DNA from 4 places in the Nitratireductor sp. OM-1 genome. Region 2 is predicted to be linked to each of the others. Evidence: predicted binding sites of a transcription regulator. Region 2 holds the regulator's gene; each other region holds the start of a gene.

Evidence for each region. Region 2 encodes LexA, which represses DNA repair genes until DNA is damaged. Its sites were predicted from a motif close to TGTTCNNNNTGTGTTCNG; they were not measured.
Region 1: the regulator LexA is predicted to act here: its motif matches at 2,077-2,094, upstream of parE (DNA topoisomerase IV subunit B).
Region 3: the regulator LexA is predicted to act here: its motif matches at 4,591-4,608, upstream of DEJ54_RS14245 (single-stranded DNA-binding protein).
Region 4: the regulator LexA is predicted to act here: its motif matches at 2,892-2,909, upstream of DEJ54_RS03210 (helicase-related protein).

What each region holds. Positions count from the first base shown of each region.
Region 1 covers NZ_CP029208.1:3,331,656-3,339,276, reverse strand. Annotated here, with positions in the region: gene parE (DNA topoisomerase IV subunit B) at 1-2,008, opposite strand, end outside; gene gcvP (aminomethyl-transferring glycine dehydrogenase) at 2,307-5,108, opposite strand; gene gcvH (glycine cleavage system protein GcvH) at 5,118-5,486, opposite strand; gene gcvT (glycine cleavage system aminomethyltransferase GcvT) at 5,494-6,597, opposite strand; glycine riboswitch at 6,746-6,844, opposite strand; gene DEJ54_RS15980 (helix-turn-helix domain-containing protein) at 6,970-7,353, opposite strand; gene fghA (S-formylglutathione hydrolase) at 7,575-7,621, opposite strand, start outside.
Region 2 covers NZ_CP029208.1:3,110,278-3,117,898, forward strand. Annotated here, with positions in the region: gene gyrA (DNA gyrase subunit A) at 1-1,133, opposite strand, end outside; gene DEJ54_RS14865 (MarC family protein) at 1,365-1,997, shown strand; gene lexA (transcriptional repressor LexA) at 2,084-2,806, shown strand; gene DEJ54_RS14875 (NAD(P)H-hydrate dehydratase) at 2,899-4,404, opposite strand; gene DEJ54_RS14880 (P-II family nitrogen regulator) at 4,686-5,024, shown strand; gene glnA (type I glutamate--ammonia ligase) at 5,093-6,502, shown strand; gene DEJ54_RS14890 (hypothetical protein) at 6,566-7,342, opposite strand; gene DEJ54_RS14895 (DUF4212 domain-containing protein) at 7,381-7,621, shown strand, end outside.
Region 3 covers NZ_CP029208.1:2,974,927-2,982,547, forward strand. Annotated here, with positions in the region: gene DEJ54_RS14235 (DUF72 domain-containing protein) at 44-844, opposite strand; gene uvrA (excinuclease ABC subunit UvrA) at 849-3,773, opposite strand; gene DEJ54_RS14245 (single-stranded DNA-binding protein) at 4,713-5,213, shown strand; gene DEJ54_RS14250 (hypothetical protein) at 5,228-5,659, shown strand; gene glp (gephyrin-like molybdotransferase Glp) at 5,786-6,994, opposite strand; gene moaC (cyclic pyranopterin monophosphate synthase MoaC) at 6,997-7,491, opposite strand; gene trpC (indole-3-glycerol phosphate synthase TrpC) at 7,496-7,621, opposite strand, start outside.
Region 4 covers NZ_CP029208.1:688,648-696,268, forward strand. Annotated here, with positions in the region: gene DEJ54_RS03210 (helicase-related protein) at 1-2,748, opposite strand, end outside; gene phbB (acetoacetyl-CoA reductase) at 3,415-4,134, opposite strand; gene DEJ54_RS03220 (acetyl-CoA C-acetyltransferase) at 4,241-5,425, opposite strand; gene phaR (polyhydroxyalkanoate synthesis repressor PhaR) at 5,809-6,420, shown strand; gene DEJ54_RS03230 (ACT domain-containing protein) at 6,463-6,885, shown strand; gene rpmF (50S ribosomal protein L32) at 6,943-7,125, opposite strand; gene mtgA (monofunctional biosynthetic peptidoglycan transglycosylase) at 7,279-7,621, opposite strand, start outside.

The sequences.
Region 1 (7,621 bases), 220 kb from region 2:
TGGTTCCCATCAGGCTGTCGATGGCGCCCTTGGTGGCTTCCTGACCGTCGAGCACGGTGACGCGCAGCAGCGTGCGCTTGGCCGGGTCCATGGTCGTTTCCTTGAGCTGGCTCGCCATCATCTCGCCCAGACCCTTGAAGCGGCCGATATCGATCTTGCCGCGCCCCGTGAACTCCGTTTCCAGAAGCTCGTCCTTGTGGGCGTCGTCGCGCGCATACATGGTCTTGCCGCCCTGGCTGAGGCGGTAGAGCGGTGGAACAGCCATGTAGAGATGGCCATTCTCGATGAGCTGCGGCATCTCCTGATAGAAGAATGTGATGAGCAGCGAGGCAATGTGCGCACCGTCGACGTCGGCATCCGTCATGATGATGACGCGGTCGTAACGCAGATCGTCTTCACGGTATTTCGAGCGCGTGCCGCAGCCGAGCGCCTGTGTGATGTCGGAAATCTGCTGGTTGGCGGCGAGCTTGTTGGAGCCGGCGCTGGCGACGTTGAGGATCTTGCCGCGCAGCGGCAGAACGGCCTGACTGGCGCGGTTGCGCGCCTGCTTGGCGGAGCCGCCAGCCGAGTCGCCCTCGACGATGAAGATTTCAGCACCCGCTGCCGCGCCCATGGTGCAGTCGGCGAGCTTTCCGGGCAGGCGCAGCTTGCGCACGGCGCTCTTGCGGCTGACCTCGCGCTCCTGACGGCGGCGAAGGCGCTCATCGGCGCGCGCCACCACCCATTCGAGCAGTTTGGAGGCTTCCTGCGGGTTTTCTGCAAGCCAGTGGTCGAACGGATCGCGGATCGCGTTTTCGACGATGCGGGTGGCCGCAGCCGTCGCCAGCTTGTCCTTGGTCTGGCCGACGAATTCCGGTTCGCGCACGAACACCGATAGCATGCCTGCGGCCGAGATCATCACGTCTTCGGAGGTGATGATGGAAGCGCGCTTGTTGCCGGTCAGCTCCGCATAGCCGCGCAGGCCACGCAGGAGCGCGTTGCGGAAACCGCTTTCGTGGGTTCCGCCCTCGGGCGTCGGCACGGTGTTACAATAGGAGTTGAGCATGGCGTCGCCGCCATACCAGGTGATCGCCCATTCCACAGCGCCATGACCGGTGGTCTTTTCGCTGCGGCCGGAGAAAATTTCCTTGGTGACCTGGAACTGCCCGTCCAGCGAGGCGGCCAGATAGTCCTTGAGACCGCCGGGGAAGTGGAAGGTCGCTTTTTCGGGCGTCTCGTCCTTCTCACCGATCAGGGAAGGGGCGCAGATCCAGCGGATTTCCACGCCGCCGAAAAGATAGGCCTTGGAGCGGGCCATCTTGTAGAGCCGCGCGGGCTCGAACTTCGCGCCCTTGCCAAAGATTTCTTCGTCCGGCTTGAAGCGCACTTTGGTGCCGCGCCGGTTGTGCACGTCGCCGAGCTTCTCCAGTCCGCCCTGCGGCAGGCCGCGCGAAAAGGTCTGGCGGAAGAGCTGGCGATTGCGGGCAACCTCGACCTGAAGGAGTTCGGACAGGGCGTTGACCACGGACACGCCAACGCCGTGCAGGCCGCCGGAGGTCTCGTAGACCTTGGAATCGAACTTACCGCCGGCATGCAGCGTCGTCATGATGACTTCGAGCGCCGACTTGTCCTTGAACTTGGGGTGCGGATCGACCGGAATGCCGCGACCGTTATCGGTGACGGAGAGGTAGCCTTCCTCGTCGAGTTCCACTTCGATGAAGGTGGCGTGGCCGGCCACCGCCTCATCCATCGAGTTGTCGATGACTTCGGCGAACAGGTGGTGCAGCGCCTTGTCGTCGGTGCCGCCGATATACATGCCGGGACGGCGACGAACGGGCTCCAGACCTTCCAGAACCTCAATGTCGGCCGCACTGTAGCCGTCGCCCGACGGGGCGGGCGATGCAGATGGCGCGGGACGCGCAGCGGGCTTGCGCTGAGGCGCTGCCGGCTCGGGCGTTTTCGCACGTTCCACATTGGCATGCGTCCCGGCGGCAGGCATTCCGGCGAAGAGGTCGTTGTTGTCGTCCATGAAGCGTGTTGTTTCCTGTCCGCGAATCAGCCCGCAGTTTGCCATGGTTTGCAAGGCAAAGCGAAGCCTGTTCCGGTTCCGTTCGGAGTGTGTGGACGACGCTTTACCAGAAAGCGAGGGCGCGCGCCAAGAGGTGCGCGGCAATTGAGGCGATCATCTCCCCAGCTTGGGGAGATGATCCGTTTCATAGAGGGCTGGATCGCGGTGCGTCCAGTCGGACGCACAAAAGGACGATCCAGTTTATGAATGGAGTATCGGAACAACCCGAAAACCGGGCTCCACTTTTCGGTCCGATGCTCTAGCTTGCCAGCGCTTCGATGGGCGGGCAGGCGCAGACCAGATTGCGGTCGCCACCGACATTGTCGACGCGCGAGACGGGCGGCCAGTATTTGGACGCTGCCTCGAGCGAACCTTCGGGGAAGGCGGCTTCGCTGCGGCTATAGGGATGCGTCCAGTCGTCACCCATCAGCTCCATGGCGGTGTGCGGGGCGTTGGCGAGCGGATTGTCATCCTTCGGCCATTCGCCCTTTTCCACCCGCGCAGCTTCTTCGGCGATGGAGATCATCGCCTGGCAGAAGCGGTCGACTTCGCTCTTCGGCTCCGACTCCGTCGGCTCCACCATCAGCGTGCCCGCAACGGGGAAGCTCATGGTCGGGGCGTGGAAGCCATAGTCGATGAGCCGCTTGGCGATGTCGTCGACGGTGATGCCGGCGCGATCCTTGAACACCCGCGTGTCGAGAATGCACTCATGCGCGACACGGTCGTTGCGGCCCTTGTAGAGCACCGGGTAGTGCTCCTTCAGGCTGTGGGCGATGTAATTGGCGTTGAGGATTGCCATTTCCGTCGCCCGCTTGAGGCCGTCGCCGCCCATCATGCGGATATACATCCATGTGATCGGCAGGATCGACGCGCTGCCATAGGGGGCTGCGGCCACCGCATGGCTGCTGCCGAGCGCCACATGTCCCGGCACGAACGGCTTCAGATGCGCCTTGACGCCGATCGGGCCAACGCCCGGTCCGCCGCCGCCATGGGGAATGCAGAAGGTCTTGTGCAGGTTCAGATGGCAGACATCCGCTCCCAGATCGCCCGGACGGGCAAGCCCGACCATCGCGTTGAGATTGGCGCCGTCGAAATAGACCTGGCCGCCATGCTCGTGGATCACTGCGCACATGTCGCGCACGCCTTCCTCGAACACGCCGTGGGTCGACGGGTAGGTCAGCATCAGCGCCGCCAGCTTGTCGGCGTGCTCTACGGCCTTCGCCTTCAGGTCGTCCTGATCGATATTGCCATCTTCCGTGCAGCGCACGACCACCACCTGCATGCCGGCCATGGAGGCGGACGCCGGGTTGGTGCCATGGGCGGAGGACGGGATGAGGCAGATATCGCGGTCACCTTCGCCGCGCTCGGCGTGATAGCGGCGGATGGCCAGAAGACCGGCATATTCGCCCTGGCTACCGGCATTGGGCTGCAGCGAAACTGCATCGAAGCCGGTGATTTCCGAGAGCCAGCGGTCCAGATCGTCGATCATGCGACGATAACCCACCGTGTGCTCCGGCGGAGCGAAGGGGTGAAGACCGCCCACCTCCGGCCAGCTCACGGGCATCATCTCGGCAGCGGCGTTGAGCTTCATGGTGCAGGAGCCAAGCGGGATCATGGCGCGGTCGAGCGCAAGATCCTTGTCGGCGAGCCTGCGCAGGAAGCGCATCATTTCCGTTTCCGAGCGGTGCGAATGGAAGTCCGGCTGCGTGAGGAAGCCTTCGCCGCGCGCTGCGGCCGGGGCAAGGCGCGGTGCGCTCTCCGGCACGGTGGCGCCGAACAGGGCTGCCAGTGCAGCCAGATCGTCCTCGGTCGTCGTCTCGTCGAAGGCGACGCTGACGCGGTCCGCGTCGAGAACCCGCACAAGGCGACCCTCGGCCTCGGCTCCGGCCGCGATCTCCTGCGCCTTGCCGGGAACGGTGACGGTGACCGTGTCGAAGATGACATCGCCTGCAAGCGAAAGGCCGGCAGCCTTGAGGCCCGCATGGAAGCGGGCTGCGCGCTCATGCACCTGCTCGGCAATTGCAGCGAGCCCTTCCGGGCCATGCCAGATGGCAAAGGCTGCGGCCATGTTGGCAAGCAGCGCCTGCGCGGTGCAGATGTTGGAGGTCGCCTTGTCGCGGCGGATGTGCTGCTCGCGGGTCTGCAGCGCCAGACGGTAGCCCGGACGGCCATGCGCATCGACCGACTGGCCGACGAGACGGCCGGGCATGAGGCGCGTCAGCTTGTCCGATACGGCGCAATAGGCCGCGTGCGGACCGCCAAAGCCCATCGGAACGCCATAACGCTGCATCGAGCCAACGGCGATTTCTGCGCCGAGCGCTGCCGGCGTTTCGCTCAACAGCAGGCCGAGCGGGTCGGCCACCATGATGACGATGGCGCCCTTGTCCTTTGCCTCGGCGACCAGCGCGCCGTGGTCGCCATGAACGCCATAGGTGTCGGTCCACGGAACGATGAGGGCAAAGGTGTTGTCGTCAATCGTGTCGCCATCGACCTCGATGCCCAGCGGCTCCGCGCGGGTGACCACCACGTCGCGGGTCTGCGGGTGCAGTTCGCCGGCAATCGCCAGCTTGCTGCGCTTGGAGCGATGATGACGCCAGGCAATGCCCACGGCTTCGGCCACGGCCGAACCTTCGTCCAAAAGCGAGGCAGAGGCGACCGGCAGGCCGGTCAGTTCCGTCACCAGCGTCTGGAAGTGGAACAGAAGCTCAAGGCGGCCCTGGCTGATTTCCGACTGGTAGGGCGTGTAGGCCGTGTACCAGGCAGGGTTTTCAAACAGGTTGCGCTGGATGACCGGCGGGACTTTCACGCCGTGATAGCCGGCGCCGATGAAGCTCTTGAGCACCTTGTTCTGGCGCATGGCTGCGCCGAGTTCTTCGAGCGCCTCGGTCTCGCTGGCTGCCGGCGGCAGGTCGAGCGGACGGTCGAGGCGGATCGAATTCGGCACGGCCTGCGTGATCAGCGTCTCGAGCGACGGAACGCCGAGCGTGGCCAGCATGGCCTTGGTTTCTTCACCGCGCGGGCCGATATGGCGGGCGGCGAAAGGGAGTGTGTTGGCGGACATGGTGTTTCCTCAGGCAATCGACGCCTTGTAGGCGGCTTCGTCCATCAGGCCTTCGAGCTGGCTTTCATCGGAGAGCTTCATCTTCCACAGCCAGCCATCGCCGGTGGGGGCGGAGTTCACGAGGGCCGGGTCGCTTGCAAGCGCTTCGTTGACCTCGGAGATCTCGCCATCGGCAGGCGCGTACACATCGGAAGCGGCCTTCACGGATTCAACCACGACGGCGGTGTCGCCCTTGGAGAGCGTTGCGCCGGTTTCGGGTAGTTCCACGAACACCAGATCGCCGAGCTGTTCCTGAGCGTGATCGGTGATGCCGACGGTTGCGACGCCGTTCTCGACTTTGATCCACTCGTGGTCTTCGGTGAAATAGGTCTGGCTCATCTGGCTGTTATCCTTTTTTGTAGCGCTGCGGCGTGAAGGGCAGGGTATGGACATCAAGTGCGATGCGGTTGCCGCGCACTTCGGTGAAAAGACGGGTGCCGGGTTCGGAAAGCCCCTTGGCGACATAGCCCATCGCCACCGGATGACCGGCGGAGGGGCCGAAACCGCCCGATGTGACGCGGCCGACCTTTTCGCCGGCTTCGTTGATGAGCGGTGCGCCGGCGCGCACCGGCTGGCGGCCTTCCGGCTTCAGGCCGACGCGCTTTTCCTTCGCGCCATCGGCAATGATCTTCTGCAGGGCCTCAGCGCCGATGAACCGGCCTTCGGAGCGCAGCGCCTTCGGCACGGCCCAAAGGATGGCGGCATTGGCCGGATCGGTCGTCTCGTCGAGATCCTGACCATGCAGGCAGAGCCCGGCTTCGAGCCTGAGGCTGTCGCGGGCGGCAAGGCCAACCCACTGGACGCGCTCGTCGTCGAGCAGTTTGCGGGCAAAGCGCTCCGCCTGATCGACCGGCAGCGCCACCTCGAAACCGTCTTCGCCGGTGTAGCCCGAACGGGTGGCGAACCAGCCTTCATGCGGCTCTGTGCCGGTCATGAAGACGAGATCGCTGAGGTCGAGGCCGGCAGCGATCAGAATGGCTTCTGCGTCGGGGCCCTGAAGGGCGAGGAGGACGCGCTTGAGCGCGGTGAAGGAAATGTCGAAATCTGCGGCGATGGCGCGGAAATGCGCTTCATCCTTCGCGGCATTGCCGGCATTCGCCACGATCATGTAGCGGTTTTCGCCGAGCCGGGTGACGATCAGGTCATCGATGATGCCGGCATTCTCGTTGAGAAGGACGGTGTATTTCGACTGGCCTTCCTTAAGCGCCGTCGCATCGAGCGGGCAGGCGCGCGACAGGAAGGCTGCTGCGTCTGCGCCTTCAACCTCGAAGAGCTGCATGTGAGAGATGTCGAACAGTCCGGCGCTTTCGCGCGTGTGGATGTGCTCTTTCATCACGCCGGCGGGATAGGTCAGGGGCATGCGCCAGCCGGCGAATGCGCCAAAACGTGCGCCGGCATCTTCATGCAGCGCTTCCAGCGGCAGATGTTTCAGGGATTCGGTGTTGCTCATCATTCCTCCAGAATCGCACGCATGCCGCGGGAAGCGACATGTTCGTGCCCCTCTGTCGGAAGCCTGAGAGACTCGCGCAGCCGGAACTCTGTCGACCACGCTTACACCTTCGGCGCGGGGATCACTCCCCGACTTTCCAGAGTGTCTTGACCTGTCTACGGTTCTTTTGCCTGAGAGATTTCGGGCGATTTCCCCTTCGGCGTCCGCCCCGGTTTTTCCCGGTTTGGTTCTCTCCCGCAAACAGGCAGGGCTGCTGCCCTCGACGGCTGGAAATTAGCGCAGGCCGTTGCGTTTGTCACCTGTCATAACGCCGGTCGCGGTCGTGGCATCACGCTTTCTGTGCACAATGTCGCATCAGAAGAAATCCGCGCGTCAGCCAGCGCCTTCAGCGCGCGCAAGGTCGGTTTCGATCTGCGCGACAATGCGGTTGGTCTCTTCCTGGAGCCTGCGGATGCGCTTCAGGTTGGCTGCGACGGCGTTGACCAGTTCCGAGCGGCTTTCGTCGGCGGGCGAAACGCCCACGCCGTGCAGCAGCCAGGAGAGGCTGACATTGAGAACGCCGGCGAGCATGGCCAGCCGGTTTGCGCGCGGCTGCGAGCGGTCGCTTTCCCAGGCCTGTATCGTAGCCGCCTTCACGCCGAGACGGCGGGCAAGTTCTGCAACCGAGAGGCCAACGGCGTCGCGCGCCCGGGAGAGGCGGCCGCCCATCGTGTCGCGGTCGGGTGTGTCTGAATAAATATGTGCTGTGTCCTGCACCGGGCAGCACCTCCGTTTTCGATCATCATTGGGTGGCATTCTGAGCTCAATGATCCCGCATTTTAGGGCGGGTTTGCTCCCGAAAGCATGCCGGATGCGACGCGCCGGCACAAGTTTGCGCCGGCGCGTCAATCGTCGTGGAGGTGAAAAGCCGTTTGCTGGCAGAATGTTAGCCGAAGAACATGAGGAGATGATTCATCGGCTTCATGTGTTGATTCAGGTCAGCGGGCTGCGAGGCGCTTTGCGTGCCAGACAAGATGGTCGTCCA
Region 2 (7,621 bases):
CGCAGCAGGTACTTGGTGCGCCGGCTGACCACTTCCTCGCGGAAGTAGACAAAGGCCTGGAGCAGATCAAGAAGGTTCATCTGTTCCGGCTTGCCGCCGTTGAGCGCCACCATGTTGGCGCCAAAGGAGGTCTGAAGCGGCGTGAAGCGATAAAGCTGGTTCAGCACCACATCGGCCACGGCGTCGCGCTTCAGCTCGACCACGACGCGGTAACCCTGACGGTCACTCTCGTCGCGAATGTCGGAAATGCCTTCAATGCGCTTGTCGCGGACCAGCTCGGCCATCTTTTCGATCATCGACGCCTTGTTCACCTGATAGGGAACTTCGGTGATGATGATGGCTTCGCGATCATTGCGCGCCGGCTCGATCGAGACCTTGCCGCGCATGAGGATCGAGCCGCGGCCCGTCTCATAGGCGCTGCGAATGCCCGAACGGCCGAGAATCAGGCCGCCGGTCGGGAAATCGGGACCGGGAATGATCTCCTGCAACTGCGGCAGGCCGAGTGCGGGGTTCTCGATCAGCGCCACGCAGCCATTGATGACTTCGACCAGATTGTGCGGCGGAATATTTGTCGCCATGCCGACGGCGATACCACCCGAACCATTGACCAGAAGGTTCGGATAGCGCGCCGGAAGCACGCGCGGCTCGCTGGAGGAGCCGTCATAGGTGTCCTGAAAATCGACCGTGTCCTTGTCGATGTCTTCCAGAAGCTCATGCGCGCCCTTGGTGAGACGCGACTCGGTGTAACGCATTGCCGCCGGCGGATCGCCGTCGATGGAGCCGAAATTGCCCTGCCCGTCGACCAGCGGCAGGCGCATGGACCAGTTCTGCGCCATACGCACCAGGGCGTCGTAGATGGCGGCATCGCCGTGCGGGTGATACTTACCCATCACGTCGGCAACAGGACGGGCCGATTTCACATATTTGCGGTTCCAGTGGTAACCGCTCTCATGGGATGCATAGAGAATGCGCCGATGCACCGGCTTCAGACCATCGCGTGCATCCGGCAGGGCGCGGCTCACGATCACGCTCATCGCATAATCGAGATAAGAGCGCTGCATCTCCTCGACAATGGAAATCGGCTCGATTTCGTCGGGCTCGCCCGATCCGTTCGGCGTCGTCTGGTCAGTCAAAACGTGTCACATTCTTAATGAGGAATCACATACTCTTTATATATGAGCCGTCAGCGATTCTCCAATTGAGCATCCGTTTTTGATGACGGAAATCCAACGCAATTTCAGGCGCATACGAACCTCCTGGGGATGAGCGCCTTGACAAATTGTCGCAGGAAGCGAGCCTGCGTGAAGAATGAGGGCTTTTCCCTCGCATCCAAGCTGGGCTAGAGAGGCCGCAAGGAGAACCCGATGCCTGGTTACGATACCGTTTTCAACGCCTTCGTCACATTGCTGGTAACCGTCGACCCGCCAGGGCTTGCGCCGCTCTTTCTGGCGCTGACAGCAGGCATGAACCGCTCGGAGCGCAATCAGGTGGCCGTGCGCGCAGCCATCATCGGATTCGCCGTTCTGGCCCTGTTCGGCGTCGCTGGCAGCGTCATTCTGGCCGTGTTCGGCATCACGCTTCCCGCCTTCCGCGTGGCGGGCGGCCTGCTTCTGTTCTTCATCGCCTTTGAGATGATCTTCGAGCGCCGCCAGGAGCGCCATGAGAAGAGCGCCGAGCGCGCGATCACGCGCGACATGATCCGCAACATCGCCGCCTTCCCGCTGGCCATTCCGCTGATCGCGGGTCCCGGCGCCATCTCGGCAACCGTGCTTCTTTCGGGCGAGTTCAATTCGATCCTTGGCACCATCGCGCTGCTCGGCATCCTGCTTGGAACAATCCTCCTCACCTATGCCGTTTTCACGCTGGCGGAGCGCGTGGACCGCTTTCTGGGCGAAACGGGACGCTCCATCCTGACGCGCCTCCTGGGCGTCATTCTGGCAGCCCTCGCGGTCCAGTTCGTGGCAGACGGAGCCAAGGCGCTTTTCGCCGCGCCATAAGCGCTGCAACCGGACGGTTGCGGAACACAACTGGAACATATAGAGTATGTTCTGGTTTTGTTTTTAACTGATTCTCGGTGGCGCCCATGCTGACCCGCAAGCAGCACGAACTTCTTCTGTTCATCCATGAACGACTGAAGGAGACCGGAATCCCGCCCTCCTTCGATGAAATGAAGGAGGCGCTCGACCTCGCCTCCAAGTCCGGCATTCACCGGCTGATCACGGCTCTGGAGGAGCGCGGCTTCATTCGCCGGCTCCCGAACAGGGCGCGTGCGCTGGAGGTTCTGCGGCTTCCCGATTCCATCGCGCCCGGCCTCAATTCCGCCGCGCGCGGCTTTTCGCCAAGCGTCATCGAGGGCAGCCTCGGCAAGACGCCCGCGCCAGCGGCCTCCAAGCCTGCCGCCAGCAATGATGACGCGCTTTCCGGCGTCGTCTCCGTGCCTGTCATGGGCCGCATCGCTGCCGGTGTCCCCATCGACGCCATTCAGCACCAGACCCATTCCATCGCGGTTCCGCCGGACATGCTGACCGGTGGCGATCACTACGCGCTTGAGGTCAAGGGCGACTCGATGATCGATGCGGGCATTTTCGATGGCGACACGGTGATCATCCGCGAGACGCAGACCGCCAATCCCGGCGAGATCGTCGTGGCGCTGGTGGATCAGGAAGAGGCAACGCTGAAGCGCTTCCGCCGCAAGGGCGCATCGATTGCCCTTGAAGCGGCCAATCCGGCTTACGAAACCCGTATCTTCGGCCCCGACCGCGTCAAGGTGCAGGGTCGCCTCGTCGGCCTGATGCGCCGCTACTGAGTTTAAGACTATCCGGGGCGGCTTCAGGCATGCCCCGGCTCCGATGCCATCCGGCATCCAGAATGCGCGCTCTTTTCAAGCTCCGCGTCGGTTCAGCTAACATCGTCCGGGAAGAGCGCCTGGAAGACATGCGGAAGCATCTCGGGCAGATCCTCCGCAATCAGGCCCCGGCCGAACATCCCGCCAGCCTCTGCATGCAGCCACACGCCGGCCGATGCCGCCTCGAAGACCGGCATGCCCTGCGCCAGAAGGCTGGCCACAATCCCGCACAGAACATCGCCAGAGCCCGCCGTCGCCAGGAAACGCGATCCGTTGGTGTTGATCGCGGCGCGCCCGTCCGGGCAGGCGACGACCGTGTCCGCCCCCTTCAGGATGATCACCGCTCCTGAGCGCTCTGCCGCTGCGCGCGCACGCTCCACCTTGGACATGGAAGCGTCAGCCGCAAGGTCGCCAAAGAGCCGCGCGAACTCTCCTTCATGCGGCGTCAGCACGGTCGCTATGACGGAACTTCTCACGGCCTCGAAGAGCGTATCGGGCGTATCGGCAAAGGCGGTGATGGCGTCGGCATCCAGCACCAGCCCTTTCAGCCCTTCATCGCGCTCCAGAAAGCCCAGCGCGAAGCTGCGCGTGCGCTCGCCTGTACCGGCTGCCGGACCGAGAACGGCGGCTGTCGGTTTTCGCTCATCGAGGAAGGCGATGAGTTCATCCACCGCCTCCGCCTTGCGCAGCATGATCGAGGTCAGGTGCATCGCGTTCACCGACAGGGCGTTTGCAGGCGAAAGCACCGTCACGGCCCCTGCCCCGGCGCGCGCCGCGCCACGCGCGGCAAGCCGCGCTGCACCAGTGGATGCGCCACCGCCCGAAACGACGGCCACATGACCACGCACATATTTATGCGCATCGATCTCCACCGCCGGCACGCCGTCGCGCCAGAGCGCCGGACCATTCTCCCAGAGGGCGATATCCATTGATGCAAGCGCCATCTCGGCAATGCCGATATCGGCCACGACCAGCTCGCCGCACAGGCGTCGACCGGGCATGAGCAGATGCCCCGGCTTTTTGCGGAAAAACGTGACGGTCAGGTCCGCATCGAAGCAGCTTCCCAGCGGTTTGCCCGTGAGCCCCGAAAGACCGGACGGAAGATCGACGGCAACCACCGGGACGCCCGCAGCAGCAACCCGCTCGATGAGTTCGGCCTCGATGCCCTCAACTGGCTTTGAAAGCCCGGCGCCATAGAGCGCGTCAACCACCAGCCAGCCGGTCTCGGGGCGAAAATCGGCCAGCGCCTCGGGCGTTACAAAACAGTCTTCACGCGCCCTGGCGGCATCGCTGTCTTCCTGCGGCGCAGCATCGGCGAACAGGCGAACATTGACGCCGCGCTCGGCCAGAAGCCGCGCAATGACATAGCCGTCCCCCCCATTGTTGCCCGGTCCGCATAAAACCGCGACGCCGGCAGCGCCGGAAAACCGCTCGAGGATCAGATCGGCCACCGCCGCGCCGGCATTGCGCATCAGCCCGTACCCGTCATGAGGGCCGGCTGTGATGGCCGCGCGATCCACATTGCCCATTTCTTCAGGTGTCAGAACAACCATACGCATAACAAGCTGCCGCTTTCTTCGGCTCATTGCATATTTTTTAAGCAAGTCTCAAACTGCGAACCGCACCGCATGGTTCCCATCTTGCTATCCGGGGGCGCTCGCCTAGCATGCCAAAGCCGGAGAAAACCGCGTCGCGCCAATTCTCAAGACGCAGAATGCAGCGTTTGGCACGCAACATGCAAGGCTCTGTCACGAGTTGGCATGTTTCGTGCTTCAACCGAACCGGAGCAATAAGGGATGCGGACCATCCGTCCCTGAACCCATTTGGAGGCCACCGAGGCATGAAAAAGGTCGAAGCGATCATCAAACCCTTCAAGCTAGATGAGGTGAAGGAGGCCCTTCAGGAAATCGGCCTTCAGGGCATCACTGTCATCGAGGCGAAGGGTTTCGGACGCCAGAAAGGCCACACCGAGCTCTATCGCGGGGCGGAATATGTCGTCGACTTCCTCCCCAAGGTGAAGATCGAGGTCGTCCTGCCGGACGAAACCGTCGACGCCGCCATCGAGGCGATCCGCAAGGCAGCCCAGACAGGCCGCATCGGCGACGGCAAGATCTTCGTCACCAATGTTGAAGAGGTCATCCGCATCCGCACCGGCGAGACCGGCGCAGACGCAGTCTGACCCAAATCAGTAGTTCCCGGACCATGTCCGGATCATCAGGCAAGCTCATCGCAAACAGGAAAGCGAATATGACCACAGCACAAGACATCATGAAGCAGATCAAGGAAAACGACGTAAAGTTCGTCGATCTTCGCTTCACGGATCCAAGAGGCAAGCTTCACCATGTCACGATGGATGTCACGGCAGTGGATGAGGACATGTTCGCCGATGGCGTCATGTTCGACGGCTCGTCCATTGCCGGCTGGAAGGCGATCAACGAGTCCGACATGGTTCTGATGCCGGAGCCCGACACGGCGCATATGGACCCCTTCTTCGCCCAGTCCACGATGGCCATCGTCTGCGACATTCTCGACCCGATCTCCGGCGAGGCCTACAACCGTGACCCGCGCGGCACCGCCAAGAAGGCAGAAGCCTTCCTCAAGGCCGAAGGCTTTGGCGACACCGTCTATGTGGGCCCGGAGCCGGAATTCTTCGTCTTTGACGACGTGAAGTACAAGGCCGATCCCTACAACACCGGCTTCAAGCTCGACTGCAGCGAACTGCCGTCCAACGACGACGCCGACTACGAGACCGGCAATCTGGGCCACCGTCCGCGCATGAAGGGCGGCTATTTCCCGGTTCCGCCGATCGACTCCGCGCAGGACATGCGCTCCGAGATGCTCACGGTCCTGTCCGAAATGGGCGTGATCGTTGAAAAGCACCACCACGAGGTGGGTGCTGCGCAGCACGAGCTCGGCATCAAGTTCGAGACGCTCCTGAAGAGCGCCGACAGCGTTCAGAAGTTCAAATACGGCGTTCACCAGGTCGCCAATGCCTATGGCAAGACCGCAACCTTCATGCCGAAGCCGATCTATGGCGACAACGGATCGGGCATGCACGTCCACCAGTCGATCTGGAAAGACGGCAAACCGACCTTTGCCGGCAATGAATATGCCGGTCTGTCCGAGAGCTGCCTCTACTATATCGGCGGCGTCATCAAGCACGCCAAGGCGATCAACGCCTTCACCAACCCGATCACCAACTCCTACAAGCGTCTGGTGCCCGGTTTTGAAGCCCCGGTCCTGCTCGCCTATTCGGCCCGCAACCGTTCGGCATCCTGCCGCATTCCTTTCGGCTCCTCGCCGAAGGCAAAGCGCGTCGAGGTTCGCTTCCCCGATCCGGGCGCAAACCCCTACCTCGCATTCGCAGCGCTGCTGATGGCCGGCCTCGACGGCATCAAGAACAAGATCCATCCCGGCCAGGCCATGGACAAGGATCTCTACGATCTGCCGCCGAAGGAGCTCAAGAAGGTCCCGACCGTCTGCGGTTCGCTGCGCGAAGCCCTCATGGCGCTCGACAAGGACCGCGGCTTCCTGAAGGCCGGCGGCGTGTTCGACGACGATCAGATCGACGCCTATATCGAGCTGAAGATGTCGGAAGTGCTGCGTTACGAGATGACGCCGCACCCGGTCGAGTTCGACATGTACTATTCCGTTTGATCGCTACTGTTGGGGCGATCAGGGCTCCGTCGTCGGACGGGGCCCTTTTTTATTGCGGCGTGCTCAAGTGACCGACTGCGCCCGCCAGTCCTGCGCCAGTTCAGGAAGCTCTGCGCGTTCGCGGAACGAGCGCGTCACTTCACCGAAGGCGAAGCGGATCGAGTTCTCCACGATCTCACGGTCATACCGCTTGAGTTCGTCAGCAATCGGCGCCCATTTGAAAAGCGCCTTTGGGCTTTCGGTAAAGCAATCTGCGGCCAGCGCCGCATTCTGCCAGTGAACATCCGCAATACGCTTCACGAAAGCGCTGCGCCAGGCCTCCACTGTACCGGCATCGGGCAGCACATCGCCATTGTCCGCCAGTCCGGCCTCGTGACAATGAAGCGCCAGCGTGCGTGCCTCTTCCCCCGCCAGCGCGCCGCCAGAAGCCACCCTCGCAACGGCATGAACCGTCAGATCCGATAGACAGGCGGCAAACACATGCAGCTTGGCGATATTGATGGATTCAACAAAGACATCATCCTCGAACATGGATGGATAGCGCGTGCCCATGCGCGCCTTCAGGTATCCATAGAGCTTCTTCTGTGCGACGAAAGATGAACGTGTGCAAACAAAGTCGCACATGATCCCGACAGTATTGATCGCTGTATTTTCACGCCGGAAACGCATGCGTGCTGCGGCTTCCCGCAAGAATAAAATGCCTTTCGACCACTCAACACCCATTGCGTGCTTCCCGTTACATACGACCAATGTCTCGATTTTCATTGAACTTGAGATGCCCAATGCTTGAGGCATTCCATTGTGATTCCAATTCCACAGAACCGCAATGGTGACATCCAACGACTTTCGTCGCTGACGTTTTTAGGGAGGAGGACAGCATGTCCGCTAATAACGCAGATGATGTGAGGGATCGCTACTGGGCAAAGACCAGAAACCTGACGATTGTGGTTCTGACGCTCTGGGCATTCTTCGCGCTTGTCGTGCCAGCCATGGTTTCGACGCTGGATCAATACACGTTCCTGGGCTTCCCACTCGGTTACTACATGATCGCCCAGGGTTCTCTGCTGGCCTTTGTCATCATCATCTGGGTGCAGAACTGGCGCCAGGATGCAATCGATG
Region 3 (7,621 bases), 140 kb from region 2:
ATTGACTCTCTACATGCGCTTTCACGTGCGGCCTGAAGCGAGATCAGCCGACAAGGCCCATGAAGGCTTTTGCAGCGTGCGGTGCGCGGATCTTTCCTTCATGAATGAAGTAGACGAACACATCACGCGGCTTCTTCTCCGCCGTGAAGCCGGGGTCAACAATCGGCAAATCGTCTGGCTGTCCGCCTTCGGCCCATTGCTCTGCGCGTCTGGCCCAGTTCTCCAGTTCGGCGGGCGGATAGGCCGTGGGCACATCGTCCTCGCCACGCTGGAGGCGCGCATAGACGAAGTTACCCGTCACATCGGCAATCTCGGGATAGGTGTTGTGGTGGGCGTAGCAGATGGCCGCGCCATATTTGCGAACCAGCTGCGGGAATTCAGACGTGCAGAAGGAATCGTGCCGCACTTCAAGAACGTGCCGCAGCGCGATGCCGTCACGCTCGGCCGGCAACAGTTTCAGGAACCCTTCGAAATCTTCCGGGTCGAACTTCTTCGTTGGCGCGAACTGCCAGACGAGCGGGCCGAGTTTGTCACCCATTTCCGTGATGCCGGAACCCAGAAATTTCTCAAGAGAAGCAGAGGCTTCCGAAAGAACCTTGCGGTTCGTCACGAAGCGGTTCCCTTTGAGTGAAAAGACAAAACCATCCGGGGCCTCATCCGCCCATTTGGCATAGGTGGCCGGCTTCTGGCTGCCGTAATAGGTACCGTTCACCTCGATGGTCGGCACCTGTCGCGCCGCATATTCGAGCTGCCGCTTCTTTGGAAGGTCGTCGGGATAGAATGTGCCTTCCCAGGGCTGAAACGTCCAGCCGCCCATGCCGGCGCGAATGGTGCCTGCGCTCATCGTCTTACTCCGCTGCCTGGGCCTTGCCGGCTGGCCGGCGCTCCAGAAGTTCTTTCAGGAATTTGCCGGTGTAGCTGCGCGGCTCGGCCATCACATCGTCGATGGAGCCGCAGGCCACGAGCTCGCCGCCGCCATCACCGCCTTCGGGGCCCAGGTCCAGCACCCAGTCGGCGGTCTTGATGACTTCGAGATTGTGCTCGATCACCACCACCGTGTTGCCCTGGTCCACCAGCTCATGCAGCACTTCGAGCAGCTTGGCCACATCGTGGAAATGCAGACCCGTGGTCGGCTCGTCCAGAATGTAGAGCGTGCGCCCGGTTGCCCGCTTGGAGAGTTCCTTGGCGAGCTTGATGCGCTGCGCCTCACCGCCGGAGAGTGTGGTCGCCTGCTGGCCGATATGGATATAGCCGAGCCCCACGCGCGAGAGCGTGACGAGCTTGTCGCGCACGGCCGGAACGGCGGAGAAGAACTCCACGCCTTCATCCACCGTCATCTCGAGTACGTCGGCAATCGACTTGCCCTTGAAGGTGACGTCGAGCGTCTCGCGGTTGTAGCGCTTGCCGTGGCAGACGTCGCAGGTCACATAGACATCCGGCAGGAAGTGCATCTCGATCTTGATGACGCCATCGCCCTGACAGGCCTCGCAGCGCCCGCCCTTCACATTGAAGGAGAAGCGACCCGGCTGATAGCCGCGCGCCTTGGCCTCGGGCAGGCCTGCGAACCAGTCGCGGATCGGTGTGAACGCGCCCGTATAGGTGGCCGGGTTGGAGCGCGGCGTGCGGCCGATGGGCGACTGGTCGATATCGATGACCTTGTCGAGATGCTCAAGCCCTTCGAGCCGGTCGTGATCGGCCGGTTGTTCGCGCGACCCCATGATGCGGCGCGACGCGGCCTTGAACAGCGTCTCGATCAGAAGCGTGGACTTTCCGCCGCCAGAAACGCCGGTGACGCAGGCAAACGTGCCAAGCGGCACATCCGCCGTCACGTTTTTCAGATTGTTGCCGCGCGCGCCCACGACGCGAATGCGCCGCTTCTTGGAGATTTCACGGCGCTGCTCCGGCATCGGGATTGCCATCTCGCCGGTGAGATATTTGCCGGTGACCGAGGCCGGATTGGCCATGATTTCCTGCGGCGTGCCTTCGGCGATGATCTGTCCGCCATGAACACCGGCTGCCGGGCCGATATCGACCACATAGTCGGCGGTCAGAATGGCGTCCTCGTCGTGTTCCACCACGATCACCGTGTTGCCGAGATCGCGCAGATGTCTGAGCGTCGCCAGCAGGCGGTCATTGTCGCGCTGGTGCAGGCCAATGGAGGGTTCGTCCAGAACATAGAGCACGCCCGTCAGACCGGAGCCGATCTGCGAGGCCAGACGAATGCGCTGGCTTTCGCCGCCCGACAGCGTGCCCGAATTGCGCGACAGGGTCAGATATTCCAGCCCGACATCGTTGAGGAAGCGCAGCCGCTCGCGGATCTCCTTGAGGATGCGCACCGCGATTTCGTTCTGCTTGTCGTTCAGATGCTCCGGCAGTTCCTCGAACCATGCGCCGGCCTTGCTGATCGACATGCCCGTGACCTGGCCGATATGCAGACCGTCGATCTTGACGGCGAGCGCTTCGGGCTTCAGCCGGTGACCATCACAGGCGGGGCAGGGATGGGCCGACATGTAGCGCTCGATCTCCTCGCGCATCCAGGCCGATTCCGTCTCTTTCCAGCGCCGCTGAAGATTGACCACGACACCCTCGAAAGGCTTGGTGGTGCGGTAGCTGCGCAGGCCGTCATCGTAGTCGAAGACGATTTTCCTATCGCCGGTGCCGTTCAGGATCGCGTCCTTGCCATCGTCCGGCAGATCGCGCCAGCGGTCGCCCACCTTGAAGCCAAATTCGCGGCCAAGCGCTTCCAGCGTCTGCAGATAGTAGGGCGAAGTGGATTTGGCCCAGGGCGCGATGGCGCCTTCGCGCAGGATCGCATTGTCGTCCGGCACCACGAGATTGGGGTCGATGGCGCGCTGGCTACCCAGACCGTCACAGGTGGGGCAGGCGCCGGCCGGATTGTTGAACGAGAAGAGACGCGGCTCGATCTCCGGAATGGTGAAGCCGGAGACCGGACAGGCGAATTTCTCGGAGAAAACGATGCGCTCATGCGTCTCGTTCTTCGATTTGTTTGCGCCGCCGCCCTTGGCGGTCGCGCCTTCTGAAAGAGGCTTGTCGGCAAACTCAGCGACAGCCAGCCCCTCGGCGAGCTTCAGGCAGGTTTCAAGCGAATCCGCCAGGCGTGTCGCCAGATCGGCGCGCACCACGACGCGGTCCACCACCACATCGATGTCGTGCTTGTACTTCTTGTCGAGCGCGGGCACATCGGCGATCTCGTAGAAGACGCCGTCCACCTTCACGCGCTGAAAGCCCTTTTTCTGAAGCTCCGCCATCTCTTTGCGGTACTCGCCTTTGCGCCCACGCACGATGGGGGCGAGAATGTAAAGGCGTGTGCCTTCCTCCAGCGCCATCACCCGGTCCACCATCTGGCTCACGGTCTGGCTCTCGATGGGAAGGCCGGTCGCCGGCGAATAGGGCACGCCCACACGCGCGAAGAGAAGGCGCATATAGTCGTAGATCTCCGTCACCGTGCCGACGGTGGAGCGGGGATTCTTCGACGTGGTCTTCTGCTCGATGGAAATGGCTGGCGAAAGCCCGTCGATCTGGTCGACATCCGGCTTCTGCATCATTTCCAGGAACTGGCGCGCATAGGCCGAAAGGCTTTCGACATAGCGCCGCTGACCTTCGGCATAGATCGTGTCGAAGGCGAGCGAAGACTTGCCCGAGCCCGACAGGCCGGTCATGACGATCAGCTTTTCGCGCGGAAGGTCGAGATCGACATTCTTGAGATTGTGCTCGCGCGCGCCGCGAATGGTGATGGACTTGTGTTCTGGCATGCCCCGTCGCTGCCTGTCTCATTTATCTGGTGTGGCCGGCAGCATGCCGGACCATGCTTCATGTAGGAAACGCGCCGCAAATGTCGATGGGCCGCGCGGCCCGCTGACAGACGAGGGCGTTTCGACGTTGCGGGGGTTGTCCCTCGTTTTAAAAAAAAGAGCAAGGGAAAAGAACAAATATCGAACACGCTCCTGACACGATCATCCTGCGCCGGGCTGGCTCTCGTGAGCATCCGTTACAGAAGATCACATTTTCGCCTGCGCCGCCGCATCGCCTTGACCGCCATTAACCAAAGGCGCAGTATCATTTTCGTCAGTGCTCGTGGCTGTTGGCCGCCCTTGAAACCGCGCCGGTGGGCGCTTCGGGCGCGCATGGTTGCTTGAGCACGCTGACACCGAGCAAAGCCTCGTAACGCGAAGAAGGAGGGAGGCATGACTCCACCTGACCGATTTATCGGGCTTCGCCTCTCGCGCGAAGCCACAGCTGGCTGATCGGTCCTGAGCGCATTACCGTCTCGTACGATCTTGCGTTCCCGACGCGGTCCATGGCGATTGAGGGCACTGCACCGCAGAACCTTTTTCGTCGGCAGGCACGACAACGCTGGCGGCTGGCTGCCCCACGAAAATCTAATCTCTTTGAAGACAGGGACGGTGAAACCCGTCCTGCCTGATGATTACCGGTAAACCACTCCCGGTACGGAGGGTCAGAAGACCCGAAGCCCCGCGCGCTTGAAGAATAGCGGCGGGGCTTTTCCTGTTTCTGTTGCGCCTTTCTGCGCTCCCCGGAAGGGGCTCATTGACAGGCATTCCGTCAGGTGCGAACATAAGAGGAACAAATGAGCTGTGGACGAGACCGGAGCAGGGGCAGCGGGAGAGCGCGCGCCAGCCCTGCTTGCGATAAAGTGCGCGGCAGATTTCGGATAAGCGTGGAGAAGCGTTATGGCGGGCAGCGTCAACAAGGTCATTCTGGTGGGAAATCTGGGTGCAGACCCGGAAATCCGCCGGCTCAACTCCGGTGATCCGGTGGTCAACATCCGCATCGCGACCTCGGAAACCTGGCGTGATCGCCAGTCCGGCGAGCGGCGCGAGCGCACCGAGTGGCACAATGTCGTGATCTTCAACGACAATCTTGCCAAGGTGGCGGAACAGTATCTGAAGAAGGGCGCCAAGGTTTACGTCGAGGGCCAGCTCCAGACGCGCAAATGGACCGACCAGAACGGTCAGGACCGCTACACGACGGAAATCGTTCTGCAGAAGTTCCGTGGCGAACTGCAGATGCTCGACACGCGCGGGCAGGGCGGTGACAACCAGGTCGGTTATGGCGGCGGCGGTGGTCGCAGCTCCGATTTCGGCCAGTCCGGTCCCGCCGATACCGGTGGCAGCAGCGGTGGCGGCGGTGGCGGTTACTCGCAGAACCTCGACGACGAAATTCCGTTCTGAGGCGGAACAATCGCATGAAAAAGCCCGGCAGAGCCGCTTCGACCGCACCGTGTCTGAGCAGGCCTGCCGGGCTTTTCTTTTTTGCGGTGGCGACGGCCCTTGCGCCATCGCCGGTGAGTGCCGGTGAAGCGGATGTTGTCGCGGTCGAAATCATTGCTGACGGTGATGGAGCCCATCGCTTCGACGTGACGGTCGAGCATGGGGACGAGGGCTGGGATCACTATGCAGACCGCTGGGATGTGCTGGATGACGCTGGCAGGGTCATCGCCTCCCGAACGCTTCTCCACCCACATGTGAATGAACAGCCTTTTACGCGCAGCCTTTCAGGTGTCGCGCTGCCAGGGGGGCTCGGTCATGTGACTGTGCGTGCGCACGACACCGTGCACGGGCTTGGCGGTCGCATCATGCGCGTCGCAATCCCCGGGCGCGAAGGCGATGGCGGTTAATGCCTGCTCTCTTAAGCGCAGCGGGCTGACATCGTGCAGAATGGCAAGCCGGGTTGGATCGGTGTGCTGGCGACGATCCACCGGAGTTCTCAGCACCTCTGGCTGTAACCGTCGGGTGCGAAGCACTCACCCGAGCATCAGAACACGGCAGCGATCGCCTTCTTCAGCTGCCGGCGAGCCGGGCTCGCGCACGATCAGTGCATTGGATGCGGCCAGCGTGGTCAGCATGGAGGAATCCTGCAGCGTGAACGGCGTGGCGATCAGCCCTTCGGAGCCAGGCGCCACCGAGGCGCGAACATAGTCGCGACGTTCATCGTTTGCCCGCAGCGCCTTTGCCAGAACAGCCGAGCGCAGATCCGGCGCATAGCTGCGCTGGCCAAGCCGGGCAATAAGCGGACGCAGAAACAGATGCGCGCAGACGAGGCTGGAAACCGGGTTGCCAGGCAGGCCAAGCACACGCATGTCACCCAGCCGCCCGAACATCAGCGGTTTGCCGGGGCGCATGGCGATTTTCCAGAAATCAAGCGACATGCCCGCATCGAGCAGCGCTTGCCGCACCAGATCGCGCGCACCGACCGAAGCGCCGCCAAGCGTCACCAGAACATGCGCACCGGCGGCAGCGGCACTGCGCACCGCGTCGGAGATCGCCGCGCTGTCGTCGGGGATGATGCCGAGATCGAGAATGCGCGCGCCTTCCCTGCGCGCCAGAGCGCCGATGGCAAAGCCGTTGGATGCAACGATCTGGTCCGGGCCACAGGGCTTGCCCGGCCGCACCAGCTCGTCGCCCGTGGCGATCACCGCCACCAGCGGGCGCTGCGTCACATCAAGCGTTGCATGGCCTGCCGCAGCCGCCAGGCCTATTCCCGCAGGTCCGAGCCGTCGTCCCTGTTCGAGAACGCTGTCGCCCTTTTGAAAATCGAGCCCTGCGCGGCGGATATGGCGTCCGGCAGCGACGGTATCGGTCGCCTCGATCCGGCCATCGTCCAGAATATCCGCATTTTCCTGAATGAGTATCGTGTCCGCACCCTCGGGCACCGGCGCGCCGGTGAAGATCCGCACGGCCTCGCCGTCGGCCACTGCGCCGTGATACCGGCTGCCCGCGGCAGATTCTCCAATAAGCTTCAGCGGCATTGCGCGCGGCGTCGCCACATTGGCGGCGCGAACGGCATAGCCGTCCATGGCCGAAGCGTCGAAGGGCGGCTGTGTGCGGGTGGCGGCGAGCGGTGCTGCCAGAACCCGATCGTCGGCTTCTTCAATGGACACCGTTTCGCCGGGTAGTGCTTTCACGCCCTCGAGAATGCGCTCCAGCGCTTCATCCACCGGCAAAAGGCTCATGGTCAGTTCTCCGCTACGCGCCAGTCGCCGGATTTTCCACCCGTCTTCTCAAGAAGGCGGATGCCGTCGAGCACCATGCCCTTGTCCAGCGCCTTGGCCATGTCATAGATCGTCAGGCAGGCGACCGAGGCAGCGGTAAGCGCCTCCATCTCCACGCCCGTCTGTCCCGTCACGCGCACACGCGCCGTCACCCTGAGCCCCGGCAGTTCGTGGTCGGGCTCGATGTCCACCACCACTTTCGAGAGCGCCAGCGGGTGGCAAAGGGGAATGAGATCATGCGTCTTCTTGGCGGCCATGATGCCTGCGATACGCGCGGTTGCCAGAACGTCGCCCTTCTTGGCATTGCCCGCCAGAATGGCTTCCAGCGTTTCCGCCTTCATCACCACAGCGCCTTCCGCCAGCGCTTCCCGGCTGGTTTCCTGCTTGCCGCTCACATCGACCATATGCGCTTCGCCGGAAGCGCCGATATGGGTCAGGCCTGCCGCTTTCTCGCTCATCGGCTCAGCCCGCAAGTTTGGCGGCGTCGAGCCCCAGAAGCGTGCGCGTGGCAGCGGTCACATCATCCTGCCGCATCAGGCTTTCGCCCACCAGGAAGGTGTTCATGCCCGCACGCGCCAGCCGCCGGCA
Region 4 (7,621 bases), 1.6 Mb from region 2:
CTCTTCCTCTTCGTCAGCGGCCTTTTCAGCCGGAGCCTCAGCGGCAGCCGGCGTCTCAACTTCCGGCTTGGCATCAGCTTCCGGCTTCGCCTCGGCTTCGGGCTTCGCTTCCTCGGCTGGCGCTTCAGCTTCAGCAGGCTTCTCTGCATCGGCGGGCGCGTCGTCCGTCTTCGCGGCGGCTTCGGCTTCGGCCTCGGCGGGAGCGGCAGCATCGGCAGCCTGGGCCGGTGCAGCAGCCTTCTCGGCGGCAGCGTCGTCCAGCGACTTCAGATGCGTTGCAACCTCTTCGGCCGGCTTCGCCTCGCCGCGGTAGCCCAGCCCCTTGAGGATGGCTTCCATATCATCGGCGGTCGCGCCGAGAATGGACATCATGGCCGGCGTGACCACAAAGGCCGCGCCATCATAACCGCCCTCGGGACGTGCGCCGGAACCCGGCTTCCACGAAAGTGCAGGACGGATCAGGTCGGCAAGGCGCTCGAGAATATCGACACGCACGGCGCGGCGACCCAGATTGCGATAGCCGGCAAGGCCATAGAATGCCTTTTCGAAAGCCGGATCGGACACGATGGACGTGCGGCCGGCGGCAAGCGCATTGACCACATCGCCATAGCCCGGCTTGTCCTTGGCGTCGTTCTTGAGCGCCCAGAGCAAGGTGAGAAGGCCGGCAGGCGCAGGCTTGATCAGCGCCGGCACGAAAATGTGGTAAGCGCCAAAGCGCACGCCGAGGCGGCGCAGCGAAGCGCGGGCGTCCTGATCGAGCGCACGCACATCCTCTGCCACGGTGCGGCGGTTCAGAAGGCCGAAGCTCTCGACAACCTGAAACGCGATCCCGCGCGCCATGCCCGAAAGGCTCTCGGCATCGCGCAGATCGACCAGCGGCTTCAGAAGCGATTCGATCTGATAGTTCACGAAACGCTCGGCGCGGGCGGCGACCTTGTCGCGCGCCGGGCCGGTCAGCTGCTCGTCGGCCAGAAGCACGACGCGCGGGCGCAGCGCTTCCTCACCGGAAACCAGCGTCGCCACCGGTTGGCCGAGCCAGCGCAGAAGGCCCTCGGAATCCAGCGCCAGATCGCCATTGCCGGAAGCGGCAAAGCGGTCTGCCCGCGTTTCGAATTCGGCAGCGAGTGCTTTCTGGGCGGCAGCCTTGACGGCGCGCGCGTCCTCACCTTCCGCAGAGCGGTCGGCGGTGAAACGGAACCCTAGCATCTCACCAACGTGATGCCCCTCGACAAGGACTTCGCCAACGGGGCTGATTTCTGCTTCCGGCATTGCATTCTCTCTCAGGCGCTTCATGAGCACGGATGTCCTGCGGTCCACAAAGCGTTTCGTCAATCGCTCATGCAACGCATCGGACAAACTGTCCTCTATCTCTCGTGTTTTTTCTTGCCAGTGTGTCGCATCGGCCAGCCATCCGGGCCGGTGCGAGACAAATGTCCATGTTCTGATCTGCGCAATACGCTGCGACAGTGTGTCGATGTCCCCCTCGGTGGACGAGGCGCGCTGAACCTGCTCAGCCATGTAGTCTTCATCGACATGGCCCGTTCGCGCCAGATCAGAAAAGACTGCACCAACAATTTCTGCGTGGTGGGCCGGTGCGATGCGCCGGTAGTCCGGCAGCGCACAGGCGTCCCACAGGAGGGCCACACGCTCGCGGGCATCGGCCAGCGCACGCACATCCCCGTCACGCGACAGGAATTCGAGCACCTTGGCGTCGGCAGCGGGCAGAGCGCGGGTAAGGCCTTCCACGGGGGGCGTGACGTCGAGCGAGGCTTTGAGCGCATCGACGCTGGAGAAATCAAACGCGGCGGAGCGCCATTGCAGCACCTTCACCGGGTCGAAATCATGCGCCTCGATGCGGTGAACGAGTTCATCGGAAAGGGGATCGACCTGGCCGGTGACGCCAAACGTGCCGTCACGCAGGTGACGGCCGGCGCGGCCGGCGATCTGCCCGAGCTCCGCAGGGTTGAGGTCGCGATACTGGAAACCGTCGAATTTGCGGTTCTGCGCGAAGGCGACATGATCGACATCGAGGTTCAGGCCCATGCCGATGGCGTCGGTCGCCACGAGATAGTCCACATCACCCGACTGGTAGAGGGCTACCTGCGCGTTGCGCGTGCGCGGGCTGAGCGCGCCAAGCACGACAGCCACCCCGCCGCGCTGGCGGCGGATCAGCTCGCCAATGGCGTAAACCTCGTCCGACGAGAAGGCCACGATGGCCGAGCGGCGCGGCAGGCGCGTGATCTTGCGCGAACCGGCATAGCTGAGCACCGACATGCGCGGACGGGTGATGACGGAGAGGCCCGGCAGCAGCTTTTCAAGAATGCCGCGCATGGTGCCCGCGCCCAGAAGCAGCGTTTCCTGACGGCCGCGCAGATGCAGAATGCGGTCGGTGAAGATGTGGCCGCGCTCCAGATCGGCGGCGAGCTGCACCTCATCGATCGCCACGAAGGCGGCGTCGGTCTCGCGCGGCATGGCCTCGACCGTGCACACCGAATAGCGCGCGCCGGGCGGCGAGATCTTTTCTTCGCCGGTGACAAGCGCGACATTCTGCTCGCCGACCTTGGCGACGACGCGGGAATAGACTTCGCGCGCAAGCAGCCGCAGCGGCAGGCCAATCACGCCCGTGCCATGCGCAACCATGCGCTCGATGGCCAGGTGCGTCTTGCCGGTATTTGTTGGCCCGAGGATGGCCGTTACGTCACGACCCGACAACACTCTCGGCTTGGCATTCTGTTTTTGGAAATTCATAGGGCCTGAAAAGCCGTCTACCTCAGCGAAAAAAGGCGAGCACACGGGTTAGCATGCTTTGCATGCGCATTCCAAGGCAAGACTGCCGCTCCACCGACAAAGACTGCCAAAAATGACCCAAACCGTTTCCGGCCATTAAGATTTGGAACGAGTCTGGAACGAATCGGCTACGAATCACTGACCTGCGTTGTTTCCCGTTTTGTTCACCACAAGATAGAGTATGACGCAACGTAAAGACACCCAAATGCTGAATCGGGCATGTTCCGCAAAGCCGGAAAACGCGTGGCGCGCGTTAAGGATTTGCGCGGGAAGCGCGACGGGCCTGCCAGGCAACGGTGCAAGCATAAGATTTTGTTAGGATTTTTTGCGAAGCCGTTAACGGGTTACGGCCCCGCCATGCCGCATGGCGTTAACACTTCGACCAAACCCGGAACGAATCGGCTACGAATCACTGATATCCGGATGTTCCCGCTACGTTCACCGCAATATCTGGTGGTTTCCACCGGTTCCGGGCAGACAGCGCACAGTTTATCCACAAACGCGCCCGCGCAGCCTGAACGCCGCGTTAACGAAGTTGTTTCAAATTGATACGCATTTTAACGAAACAGAGCGCTGCGGGTTACCCACAGCGCCCCGAAAAATGAATGCACAGGACGTGGCTTTTCGTCAGATGAAGTACTGACCACCATTGACAGTGAGCGTGGAGCCCGTGACGAAGCCCGCATCGTCGGAGGCCAGGAACAGCACGGACCGCGCGATTTCAGACGCCTCGCCGAGACGCCCCACCGGGATCTGCGAAATGATCTTCTCGCGCACCACTTCCGGCACCGCCATCACCATGTCGGTGGCGATGTAGCCGGGGCAAACCGCATTGACCGTCACGTTGAAGCGCGCGCCTTCCTGCGCCAGCGCCTTGGTGAAGCCAATCTCTCCCGCCTTGGCGGCGGAATAGTTGGTCTGGCCCATCTGGCCCTTCTGACCATTGATGGACGAAATGCTGATGATGCGGCCGAACTTGCGCGAGCGCATGCCGGCGAAGACCTGATGGGTCATGTTGAAGACCCCGTTCAGGTTCACATCCACCACGGCGCGCCAGTCTTCTGGCGTCATCTTGTGAAACATCACATCCCGCGTGATGCCGGCATTGTTGACCAGAACATCGACCGGCCCGAGATCGGCCTCGACCCGGCCCACGCCGTCCGCACAGGCGTCGTAATCGGCAATCGACCATTTGTAGGAGGCAATGCCCGTTTCTTCGGTAAAGCGCGCGGCGGCCTCATCGTTGCCCGCATAATTGGCCGCGACCTGATAGCCCGCCTCTTTCAGAGCCATCGCTATCGCCGCGCCGATGCCGCGTGTTCCACCCGTAACAAGTGCCGTTTTCATGCAGATCGTCTCCCTCAGGTGAGTGTTCCCCGCCGCCTTCGCCCTGTTGAGACCGGGCGATAATCCGGCTGGCGCACGGCACAAACGCCGCGCGCCAGCTCAAAGCCTACAACGCTTCCACGCACATGGCGACGCCCATGCCGCCACCGATGCAAAGCGTGGCCAGTCCCTTCTTCGCGCCACGGCGGCGCATCTCGAAGGCCAGCGTGTTGAAAATGCGGGTACCCGAAGCGCCAATCGGATGGCCGATCGCGATGGCGCCGCCATTCACGTTCACGATATCCGGGTTCCAGCCCATGTCCCTGTTGACCGCACAGGCCTGTGCGGCGAAGGCCTCGTTGGCCTCGACCAGATCGAGATCCTCGGCCTTCCAGCCGGCTTTCTCCAGCGCGCGGCGCGATGCCGGGATCGGCCCCGTGCCCATGATTGCCGGATCGACGCCAGCCGTCGCCCAGGAGGCGATCCGCACCAGCGGCGTCAGACCACGGCGCTGGGCTTCGCTCTCGCGCATCAGCACCACGGCGGCCGCACCGTCATTGATGCCCGACGCATTGGCGGCCGTGACCGTGCCCTCCTTGTCGAAGGCCGGACGCAGCTTCTGCATGCCCTCGATGGTCGCGCCATGACGGATGTACTCATCGTCCGAGACCACGGTTTCGCCCTTGCGGCTCTTCACGGTGACCGGGACGATCTCGTCCTTGAAGCGCCCGGCCTTCTGGGCGGCCTCGGCCTTGTTCTGCGAAGCGAGCGCAAAAGCGTCCTGCTCGTCACGGGTGATCTGGAACTTGCGGGCAACGTTTTCTGCGGTGATGCCCATGTGGTAGCCGTTAAAGGCATCCCACAGACCATCGCGGATCATCGTGTCGATCATGGCATAATCGCCCATCTTCACGCCGGCGCGCAGATAGGCGCAATGGGTGGAGAGCGTCATGGATTCCTGACCACCGGCAACAATGATGTCGGCATCACCGCAGGCGATCTGCTGCATGCCGATGGCGATGGTGCGCAGGCCCGAACCGCAGACCTGGTTGAGCCCCCAGGCGGTGGCTTCTTCCGGCAGACCGGCGGCGACGGCCGCCTGGCGCGCGGGGTTCTGCCCCTGGCCGGCCGTGAGCACCTGACCGAGAATCACCTCGTTCACTTCTTCCGGCGCGACGCCGGCGCGCGAAAGCGCCTCGCGAATGGCGGTTGCACCAAGCTCATGCGCTGGCACGGTGGCGAAAGAACCGTTGAACGAGCCGACCGGGGTGCGGGCGGCGCTGGCAACGACAATGGCTTCGGCTGACGACATGAAAGGCTCTCCCTTGGAAAATTGCATACACGTGCAAATGTGCAGCCCTTGTGACGGACTGCTCTCATTCACATTTGTTGCGGCTAATCAGGGGCGAGTCAAACGGTTGTGTGCAGCGCAACAAAGCTTGCGCACCGCCGAACAGGAGCGCCGCGCTCTTCGCCACTGCGAAAAGCGCTTTCATTCAATGGGATTTTGCGCATATCCTGACACCGGCAAATGCAGGGGGTGCGCGCCGACGGCCCCGGCAGCGGGGCGGTGGAATGGCGCAGTGGCGTCTTGCAAAGCCCTCAGTCCTTGAATCCAAGGCATCGGAAAACCGGACGACGCAGGAGACGTCCGGGCGCGATGCCACAGACAACCGTGCTACGGGGAGGTCAGTAATGCCAGCCAAGGACGACCCGATCGTCATCAAGAAATACGCCAATCGCCGCCTCTACAACACGGGCACCAGCACCTATGTGACCCTGGAAGATCTGGCCGAGATGGTAAAGCGCGACGAGAATTTCGTCGTGCAGGACGCCAAATCCGGCGAAGACATCACCCATGCGGTCCTGACCCAGATCATTTTCGAGCTGGAGAACGACCGCAACGGGCAGAACATGCTGCCGATCTCGTTTCTGCGTCAGCTCATCGCCTTTTACGGCGACCAGATGCAGATGGTCGTGCCGAGCTTCCTCGAACAATCCATGATGGCCTTCTCCAAGGAGCAGGAACGCATGCGAGAGCAGATGGACAAAGCGTTCGGCGGATCATCCATGGACATGATGGGCATGTCGGCCCCGATGAAGATGGTTGAGGAGCAGACCCGCCGCAACATCGAGATGTTCCAGAACGCCATGCGCATGTTCGCACCCACGCCCCCTGCCCCAAATCAGGGCGCAGCGCGCGAAGACAATGCCGGCGAAGAGGCACCGCGCTCCGATGATCTGAAGGAGTTACGTGAGCAGATCGCCGACATGCAGCGCAAGATCAACTCCCTGGGCGGTTCCTGACCGCCCTTCCCCGGAGCGAACACAGACTGAAGCGCCAGAGACATGCCCCGGACCGTTCGTGATACGCAGGCCATGCTGGCAGGAATGACGCCCGTTCTTACGACGGGCGTTTTCGTTTTCTGCTGCGTGGAGCGGGACCGCGCCGCAACGCTTTATGCGGAAGCGGAAGGTGTTTTTCAGGAAGAGGAAGGCACGACGCTCGTGCTGCCGCTGGCGCGCGCAGAAACGCTTGGTTTCGACACGCAGATGCCGATGCGCCGGATCGTCCTTGAAGTCTATTCCGCGCTCGACGGCGTGGGGCTGACGGCCGGCGTGGCGACGGCGCTGGCGGATGAAGCCATCCCCTGCAACGTGGTCGCCGCTTACCATCACGATCATGTCTTCGTGCCGGAAGAGATGGCCGAGAAGGCACTTTCGATCCTGCAGGCGCTGCAGCGACGGGCAAAAGCCGGCAAAACTATCTGAAACAAAAAAAGACCGGTCACTGACCGGTCTTTTTTTCATCCAGAGGAGGAAAGGCGCTTATGCGTCCTTCGGCTCCAGAACCTGGCGACCGCGGTACATGCCGGTCTTCAGGTCGATGTGGTGGGGACGACGCAGTTCGCCCGAATTTTTGTCTTCGACATAGGTCGGCGCCTTGATGGCGTCGGCCGAGCGGCGCATGCCGCGCTTCGAAGGCGTCGTTTTCCTTTTTGGTACAGCCATGGTCCTGCTCCGCTAATCGGTCAAAGGCCGTTGCGGCCCCTTCAATCCAGAGGCCCAGCATTTCGGCCGGGAATTGGAAGTCGGCGTGCCTATACACGTCCAAAGAGGTTTTGGCCAGTGGGGCGCATCGCTTTTTTCAACGAAAGCGCATGATCAGGGCTTCAAACACCCCACATAACCGCCGGCCTTGCGCGCACGCTGTTCAATCTTCGCGGCAAGCCGGTTCAGCCCGTTCGAAGGTTTCGCCGGATTGCGCTCCAGCGGATTGGGCAGCGTGACCGCAAGAAGCGCCGCCTGCCGGCGCGAAAGCTGCGATGCCGGGCGACCGAAATAATGCTGCGCGGCGGCTTCAGCGCCGTAGATGTTCGGCCCCCATTCAACGATGTTGAGATAGATCTCCATGATCCGCCGTTTCGGCAGCACCAGATCCAGATAGATCGCCAGCGGCAGTTCCAGCCCCTTGCGCACGAAGGAGCGGCCCTGCCAGAGATAGAGG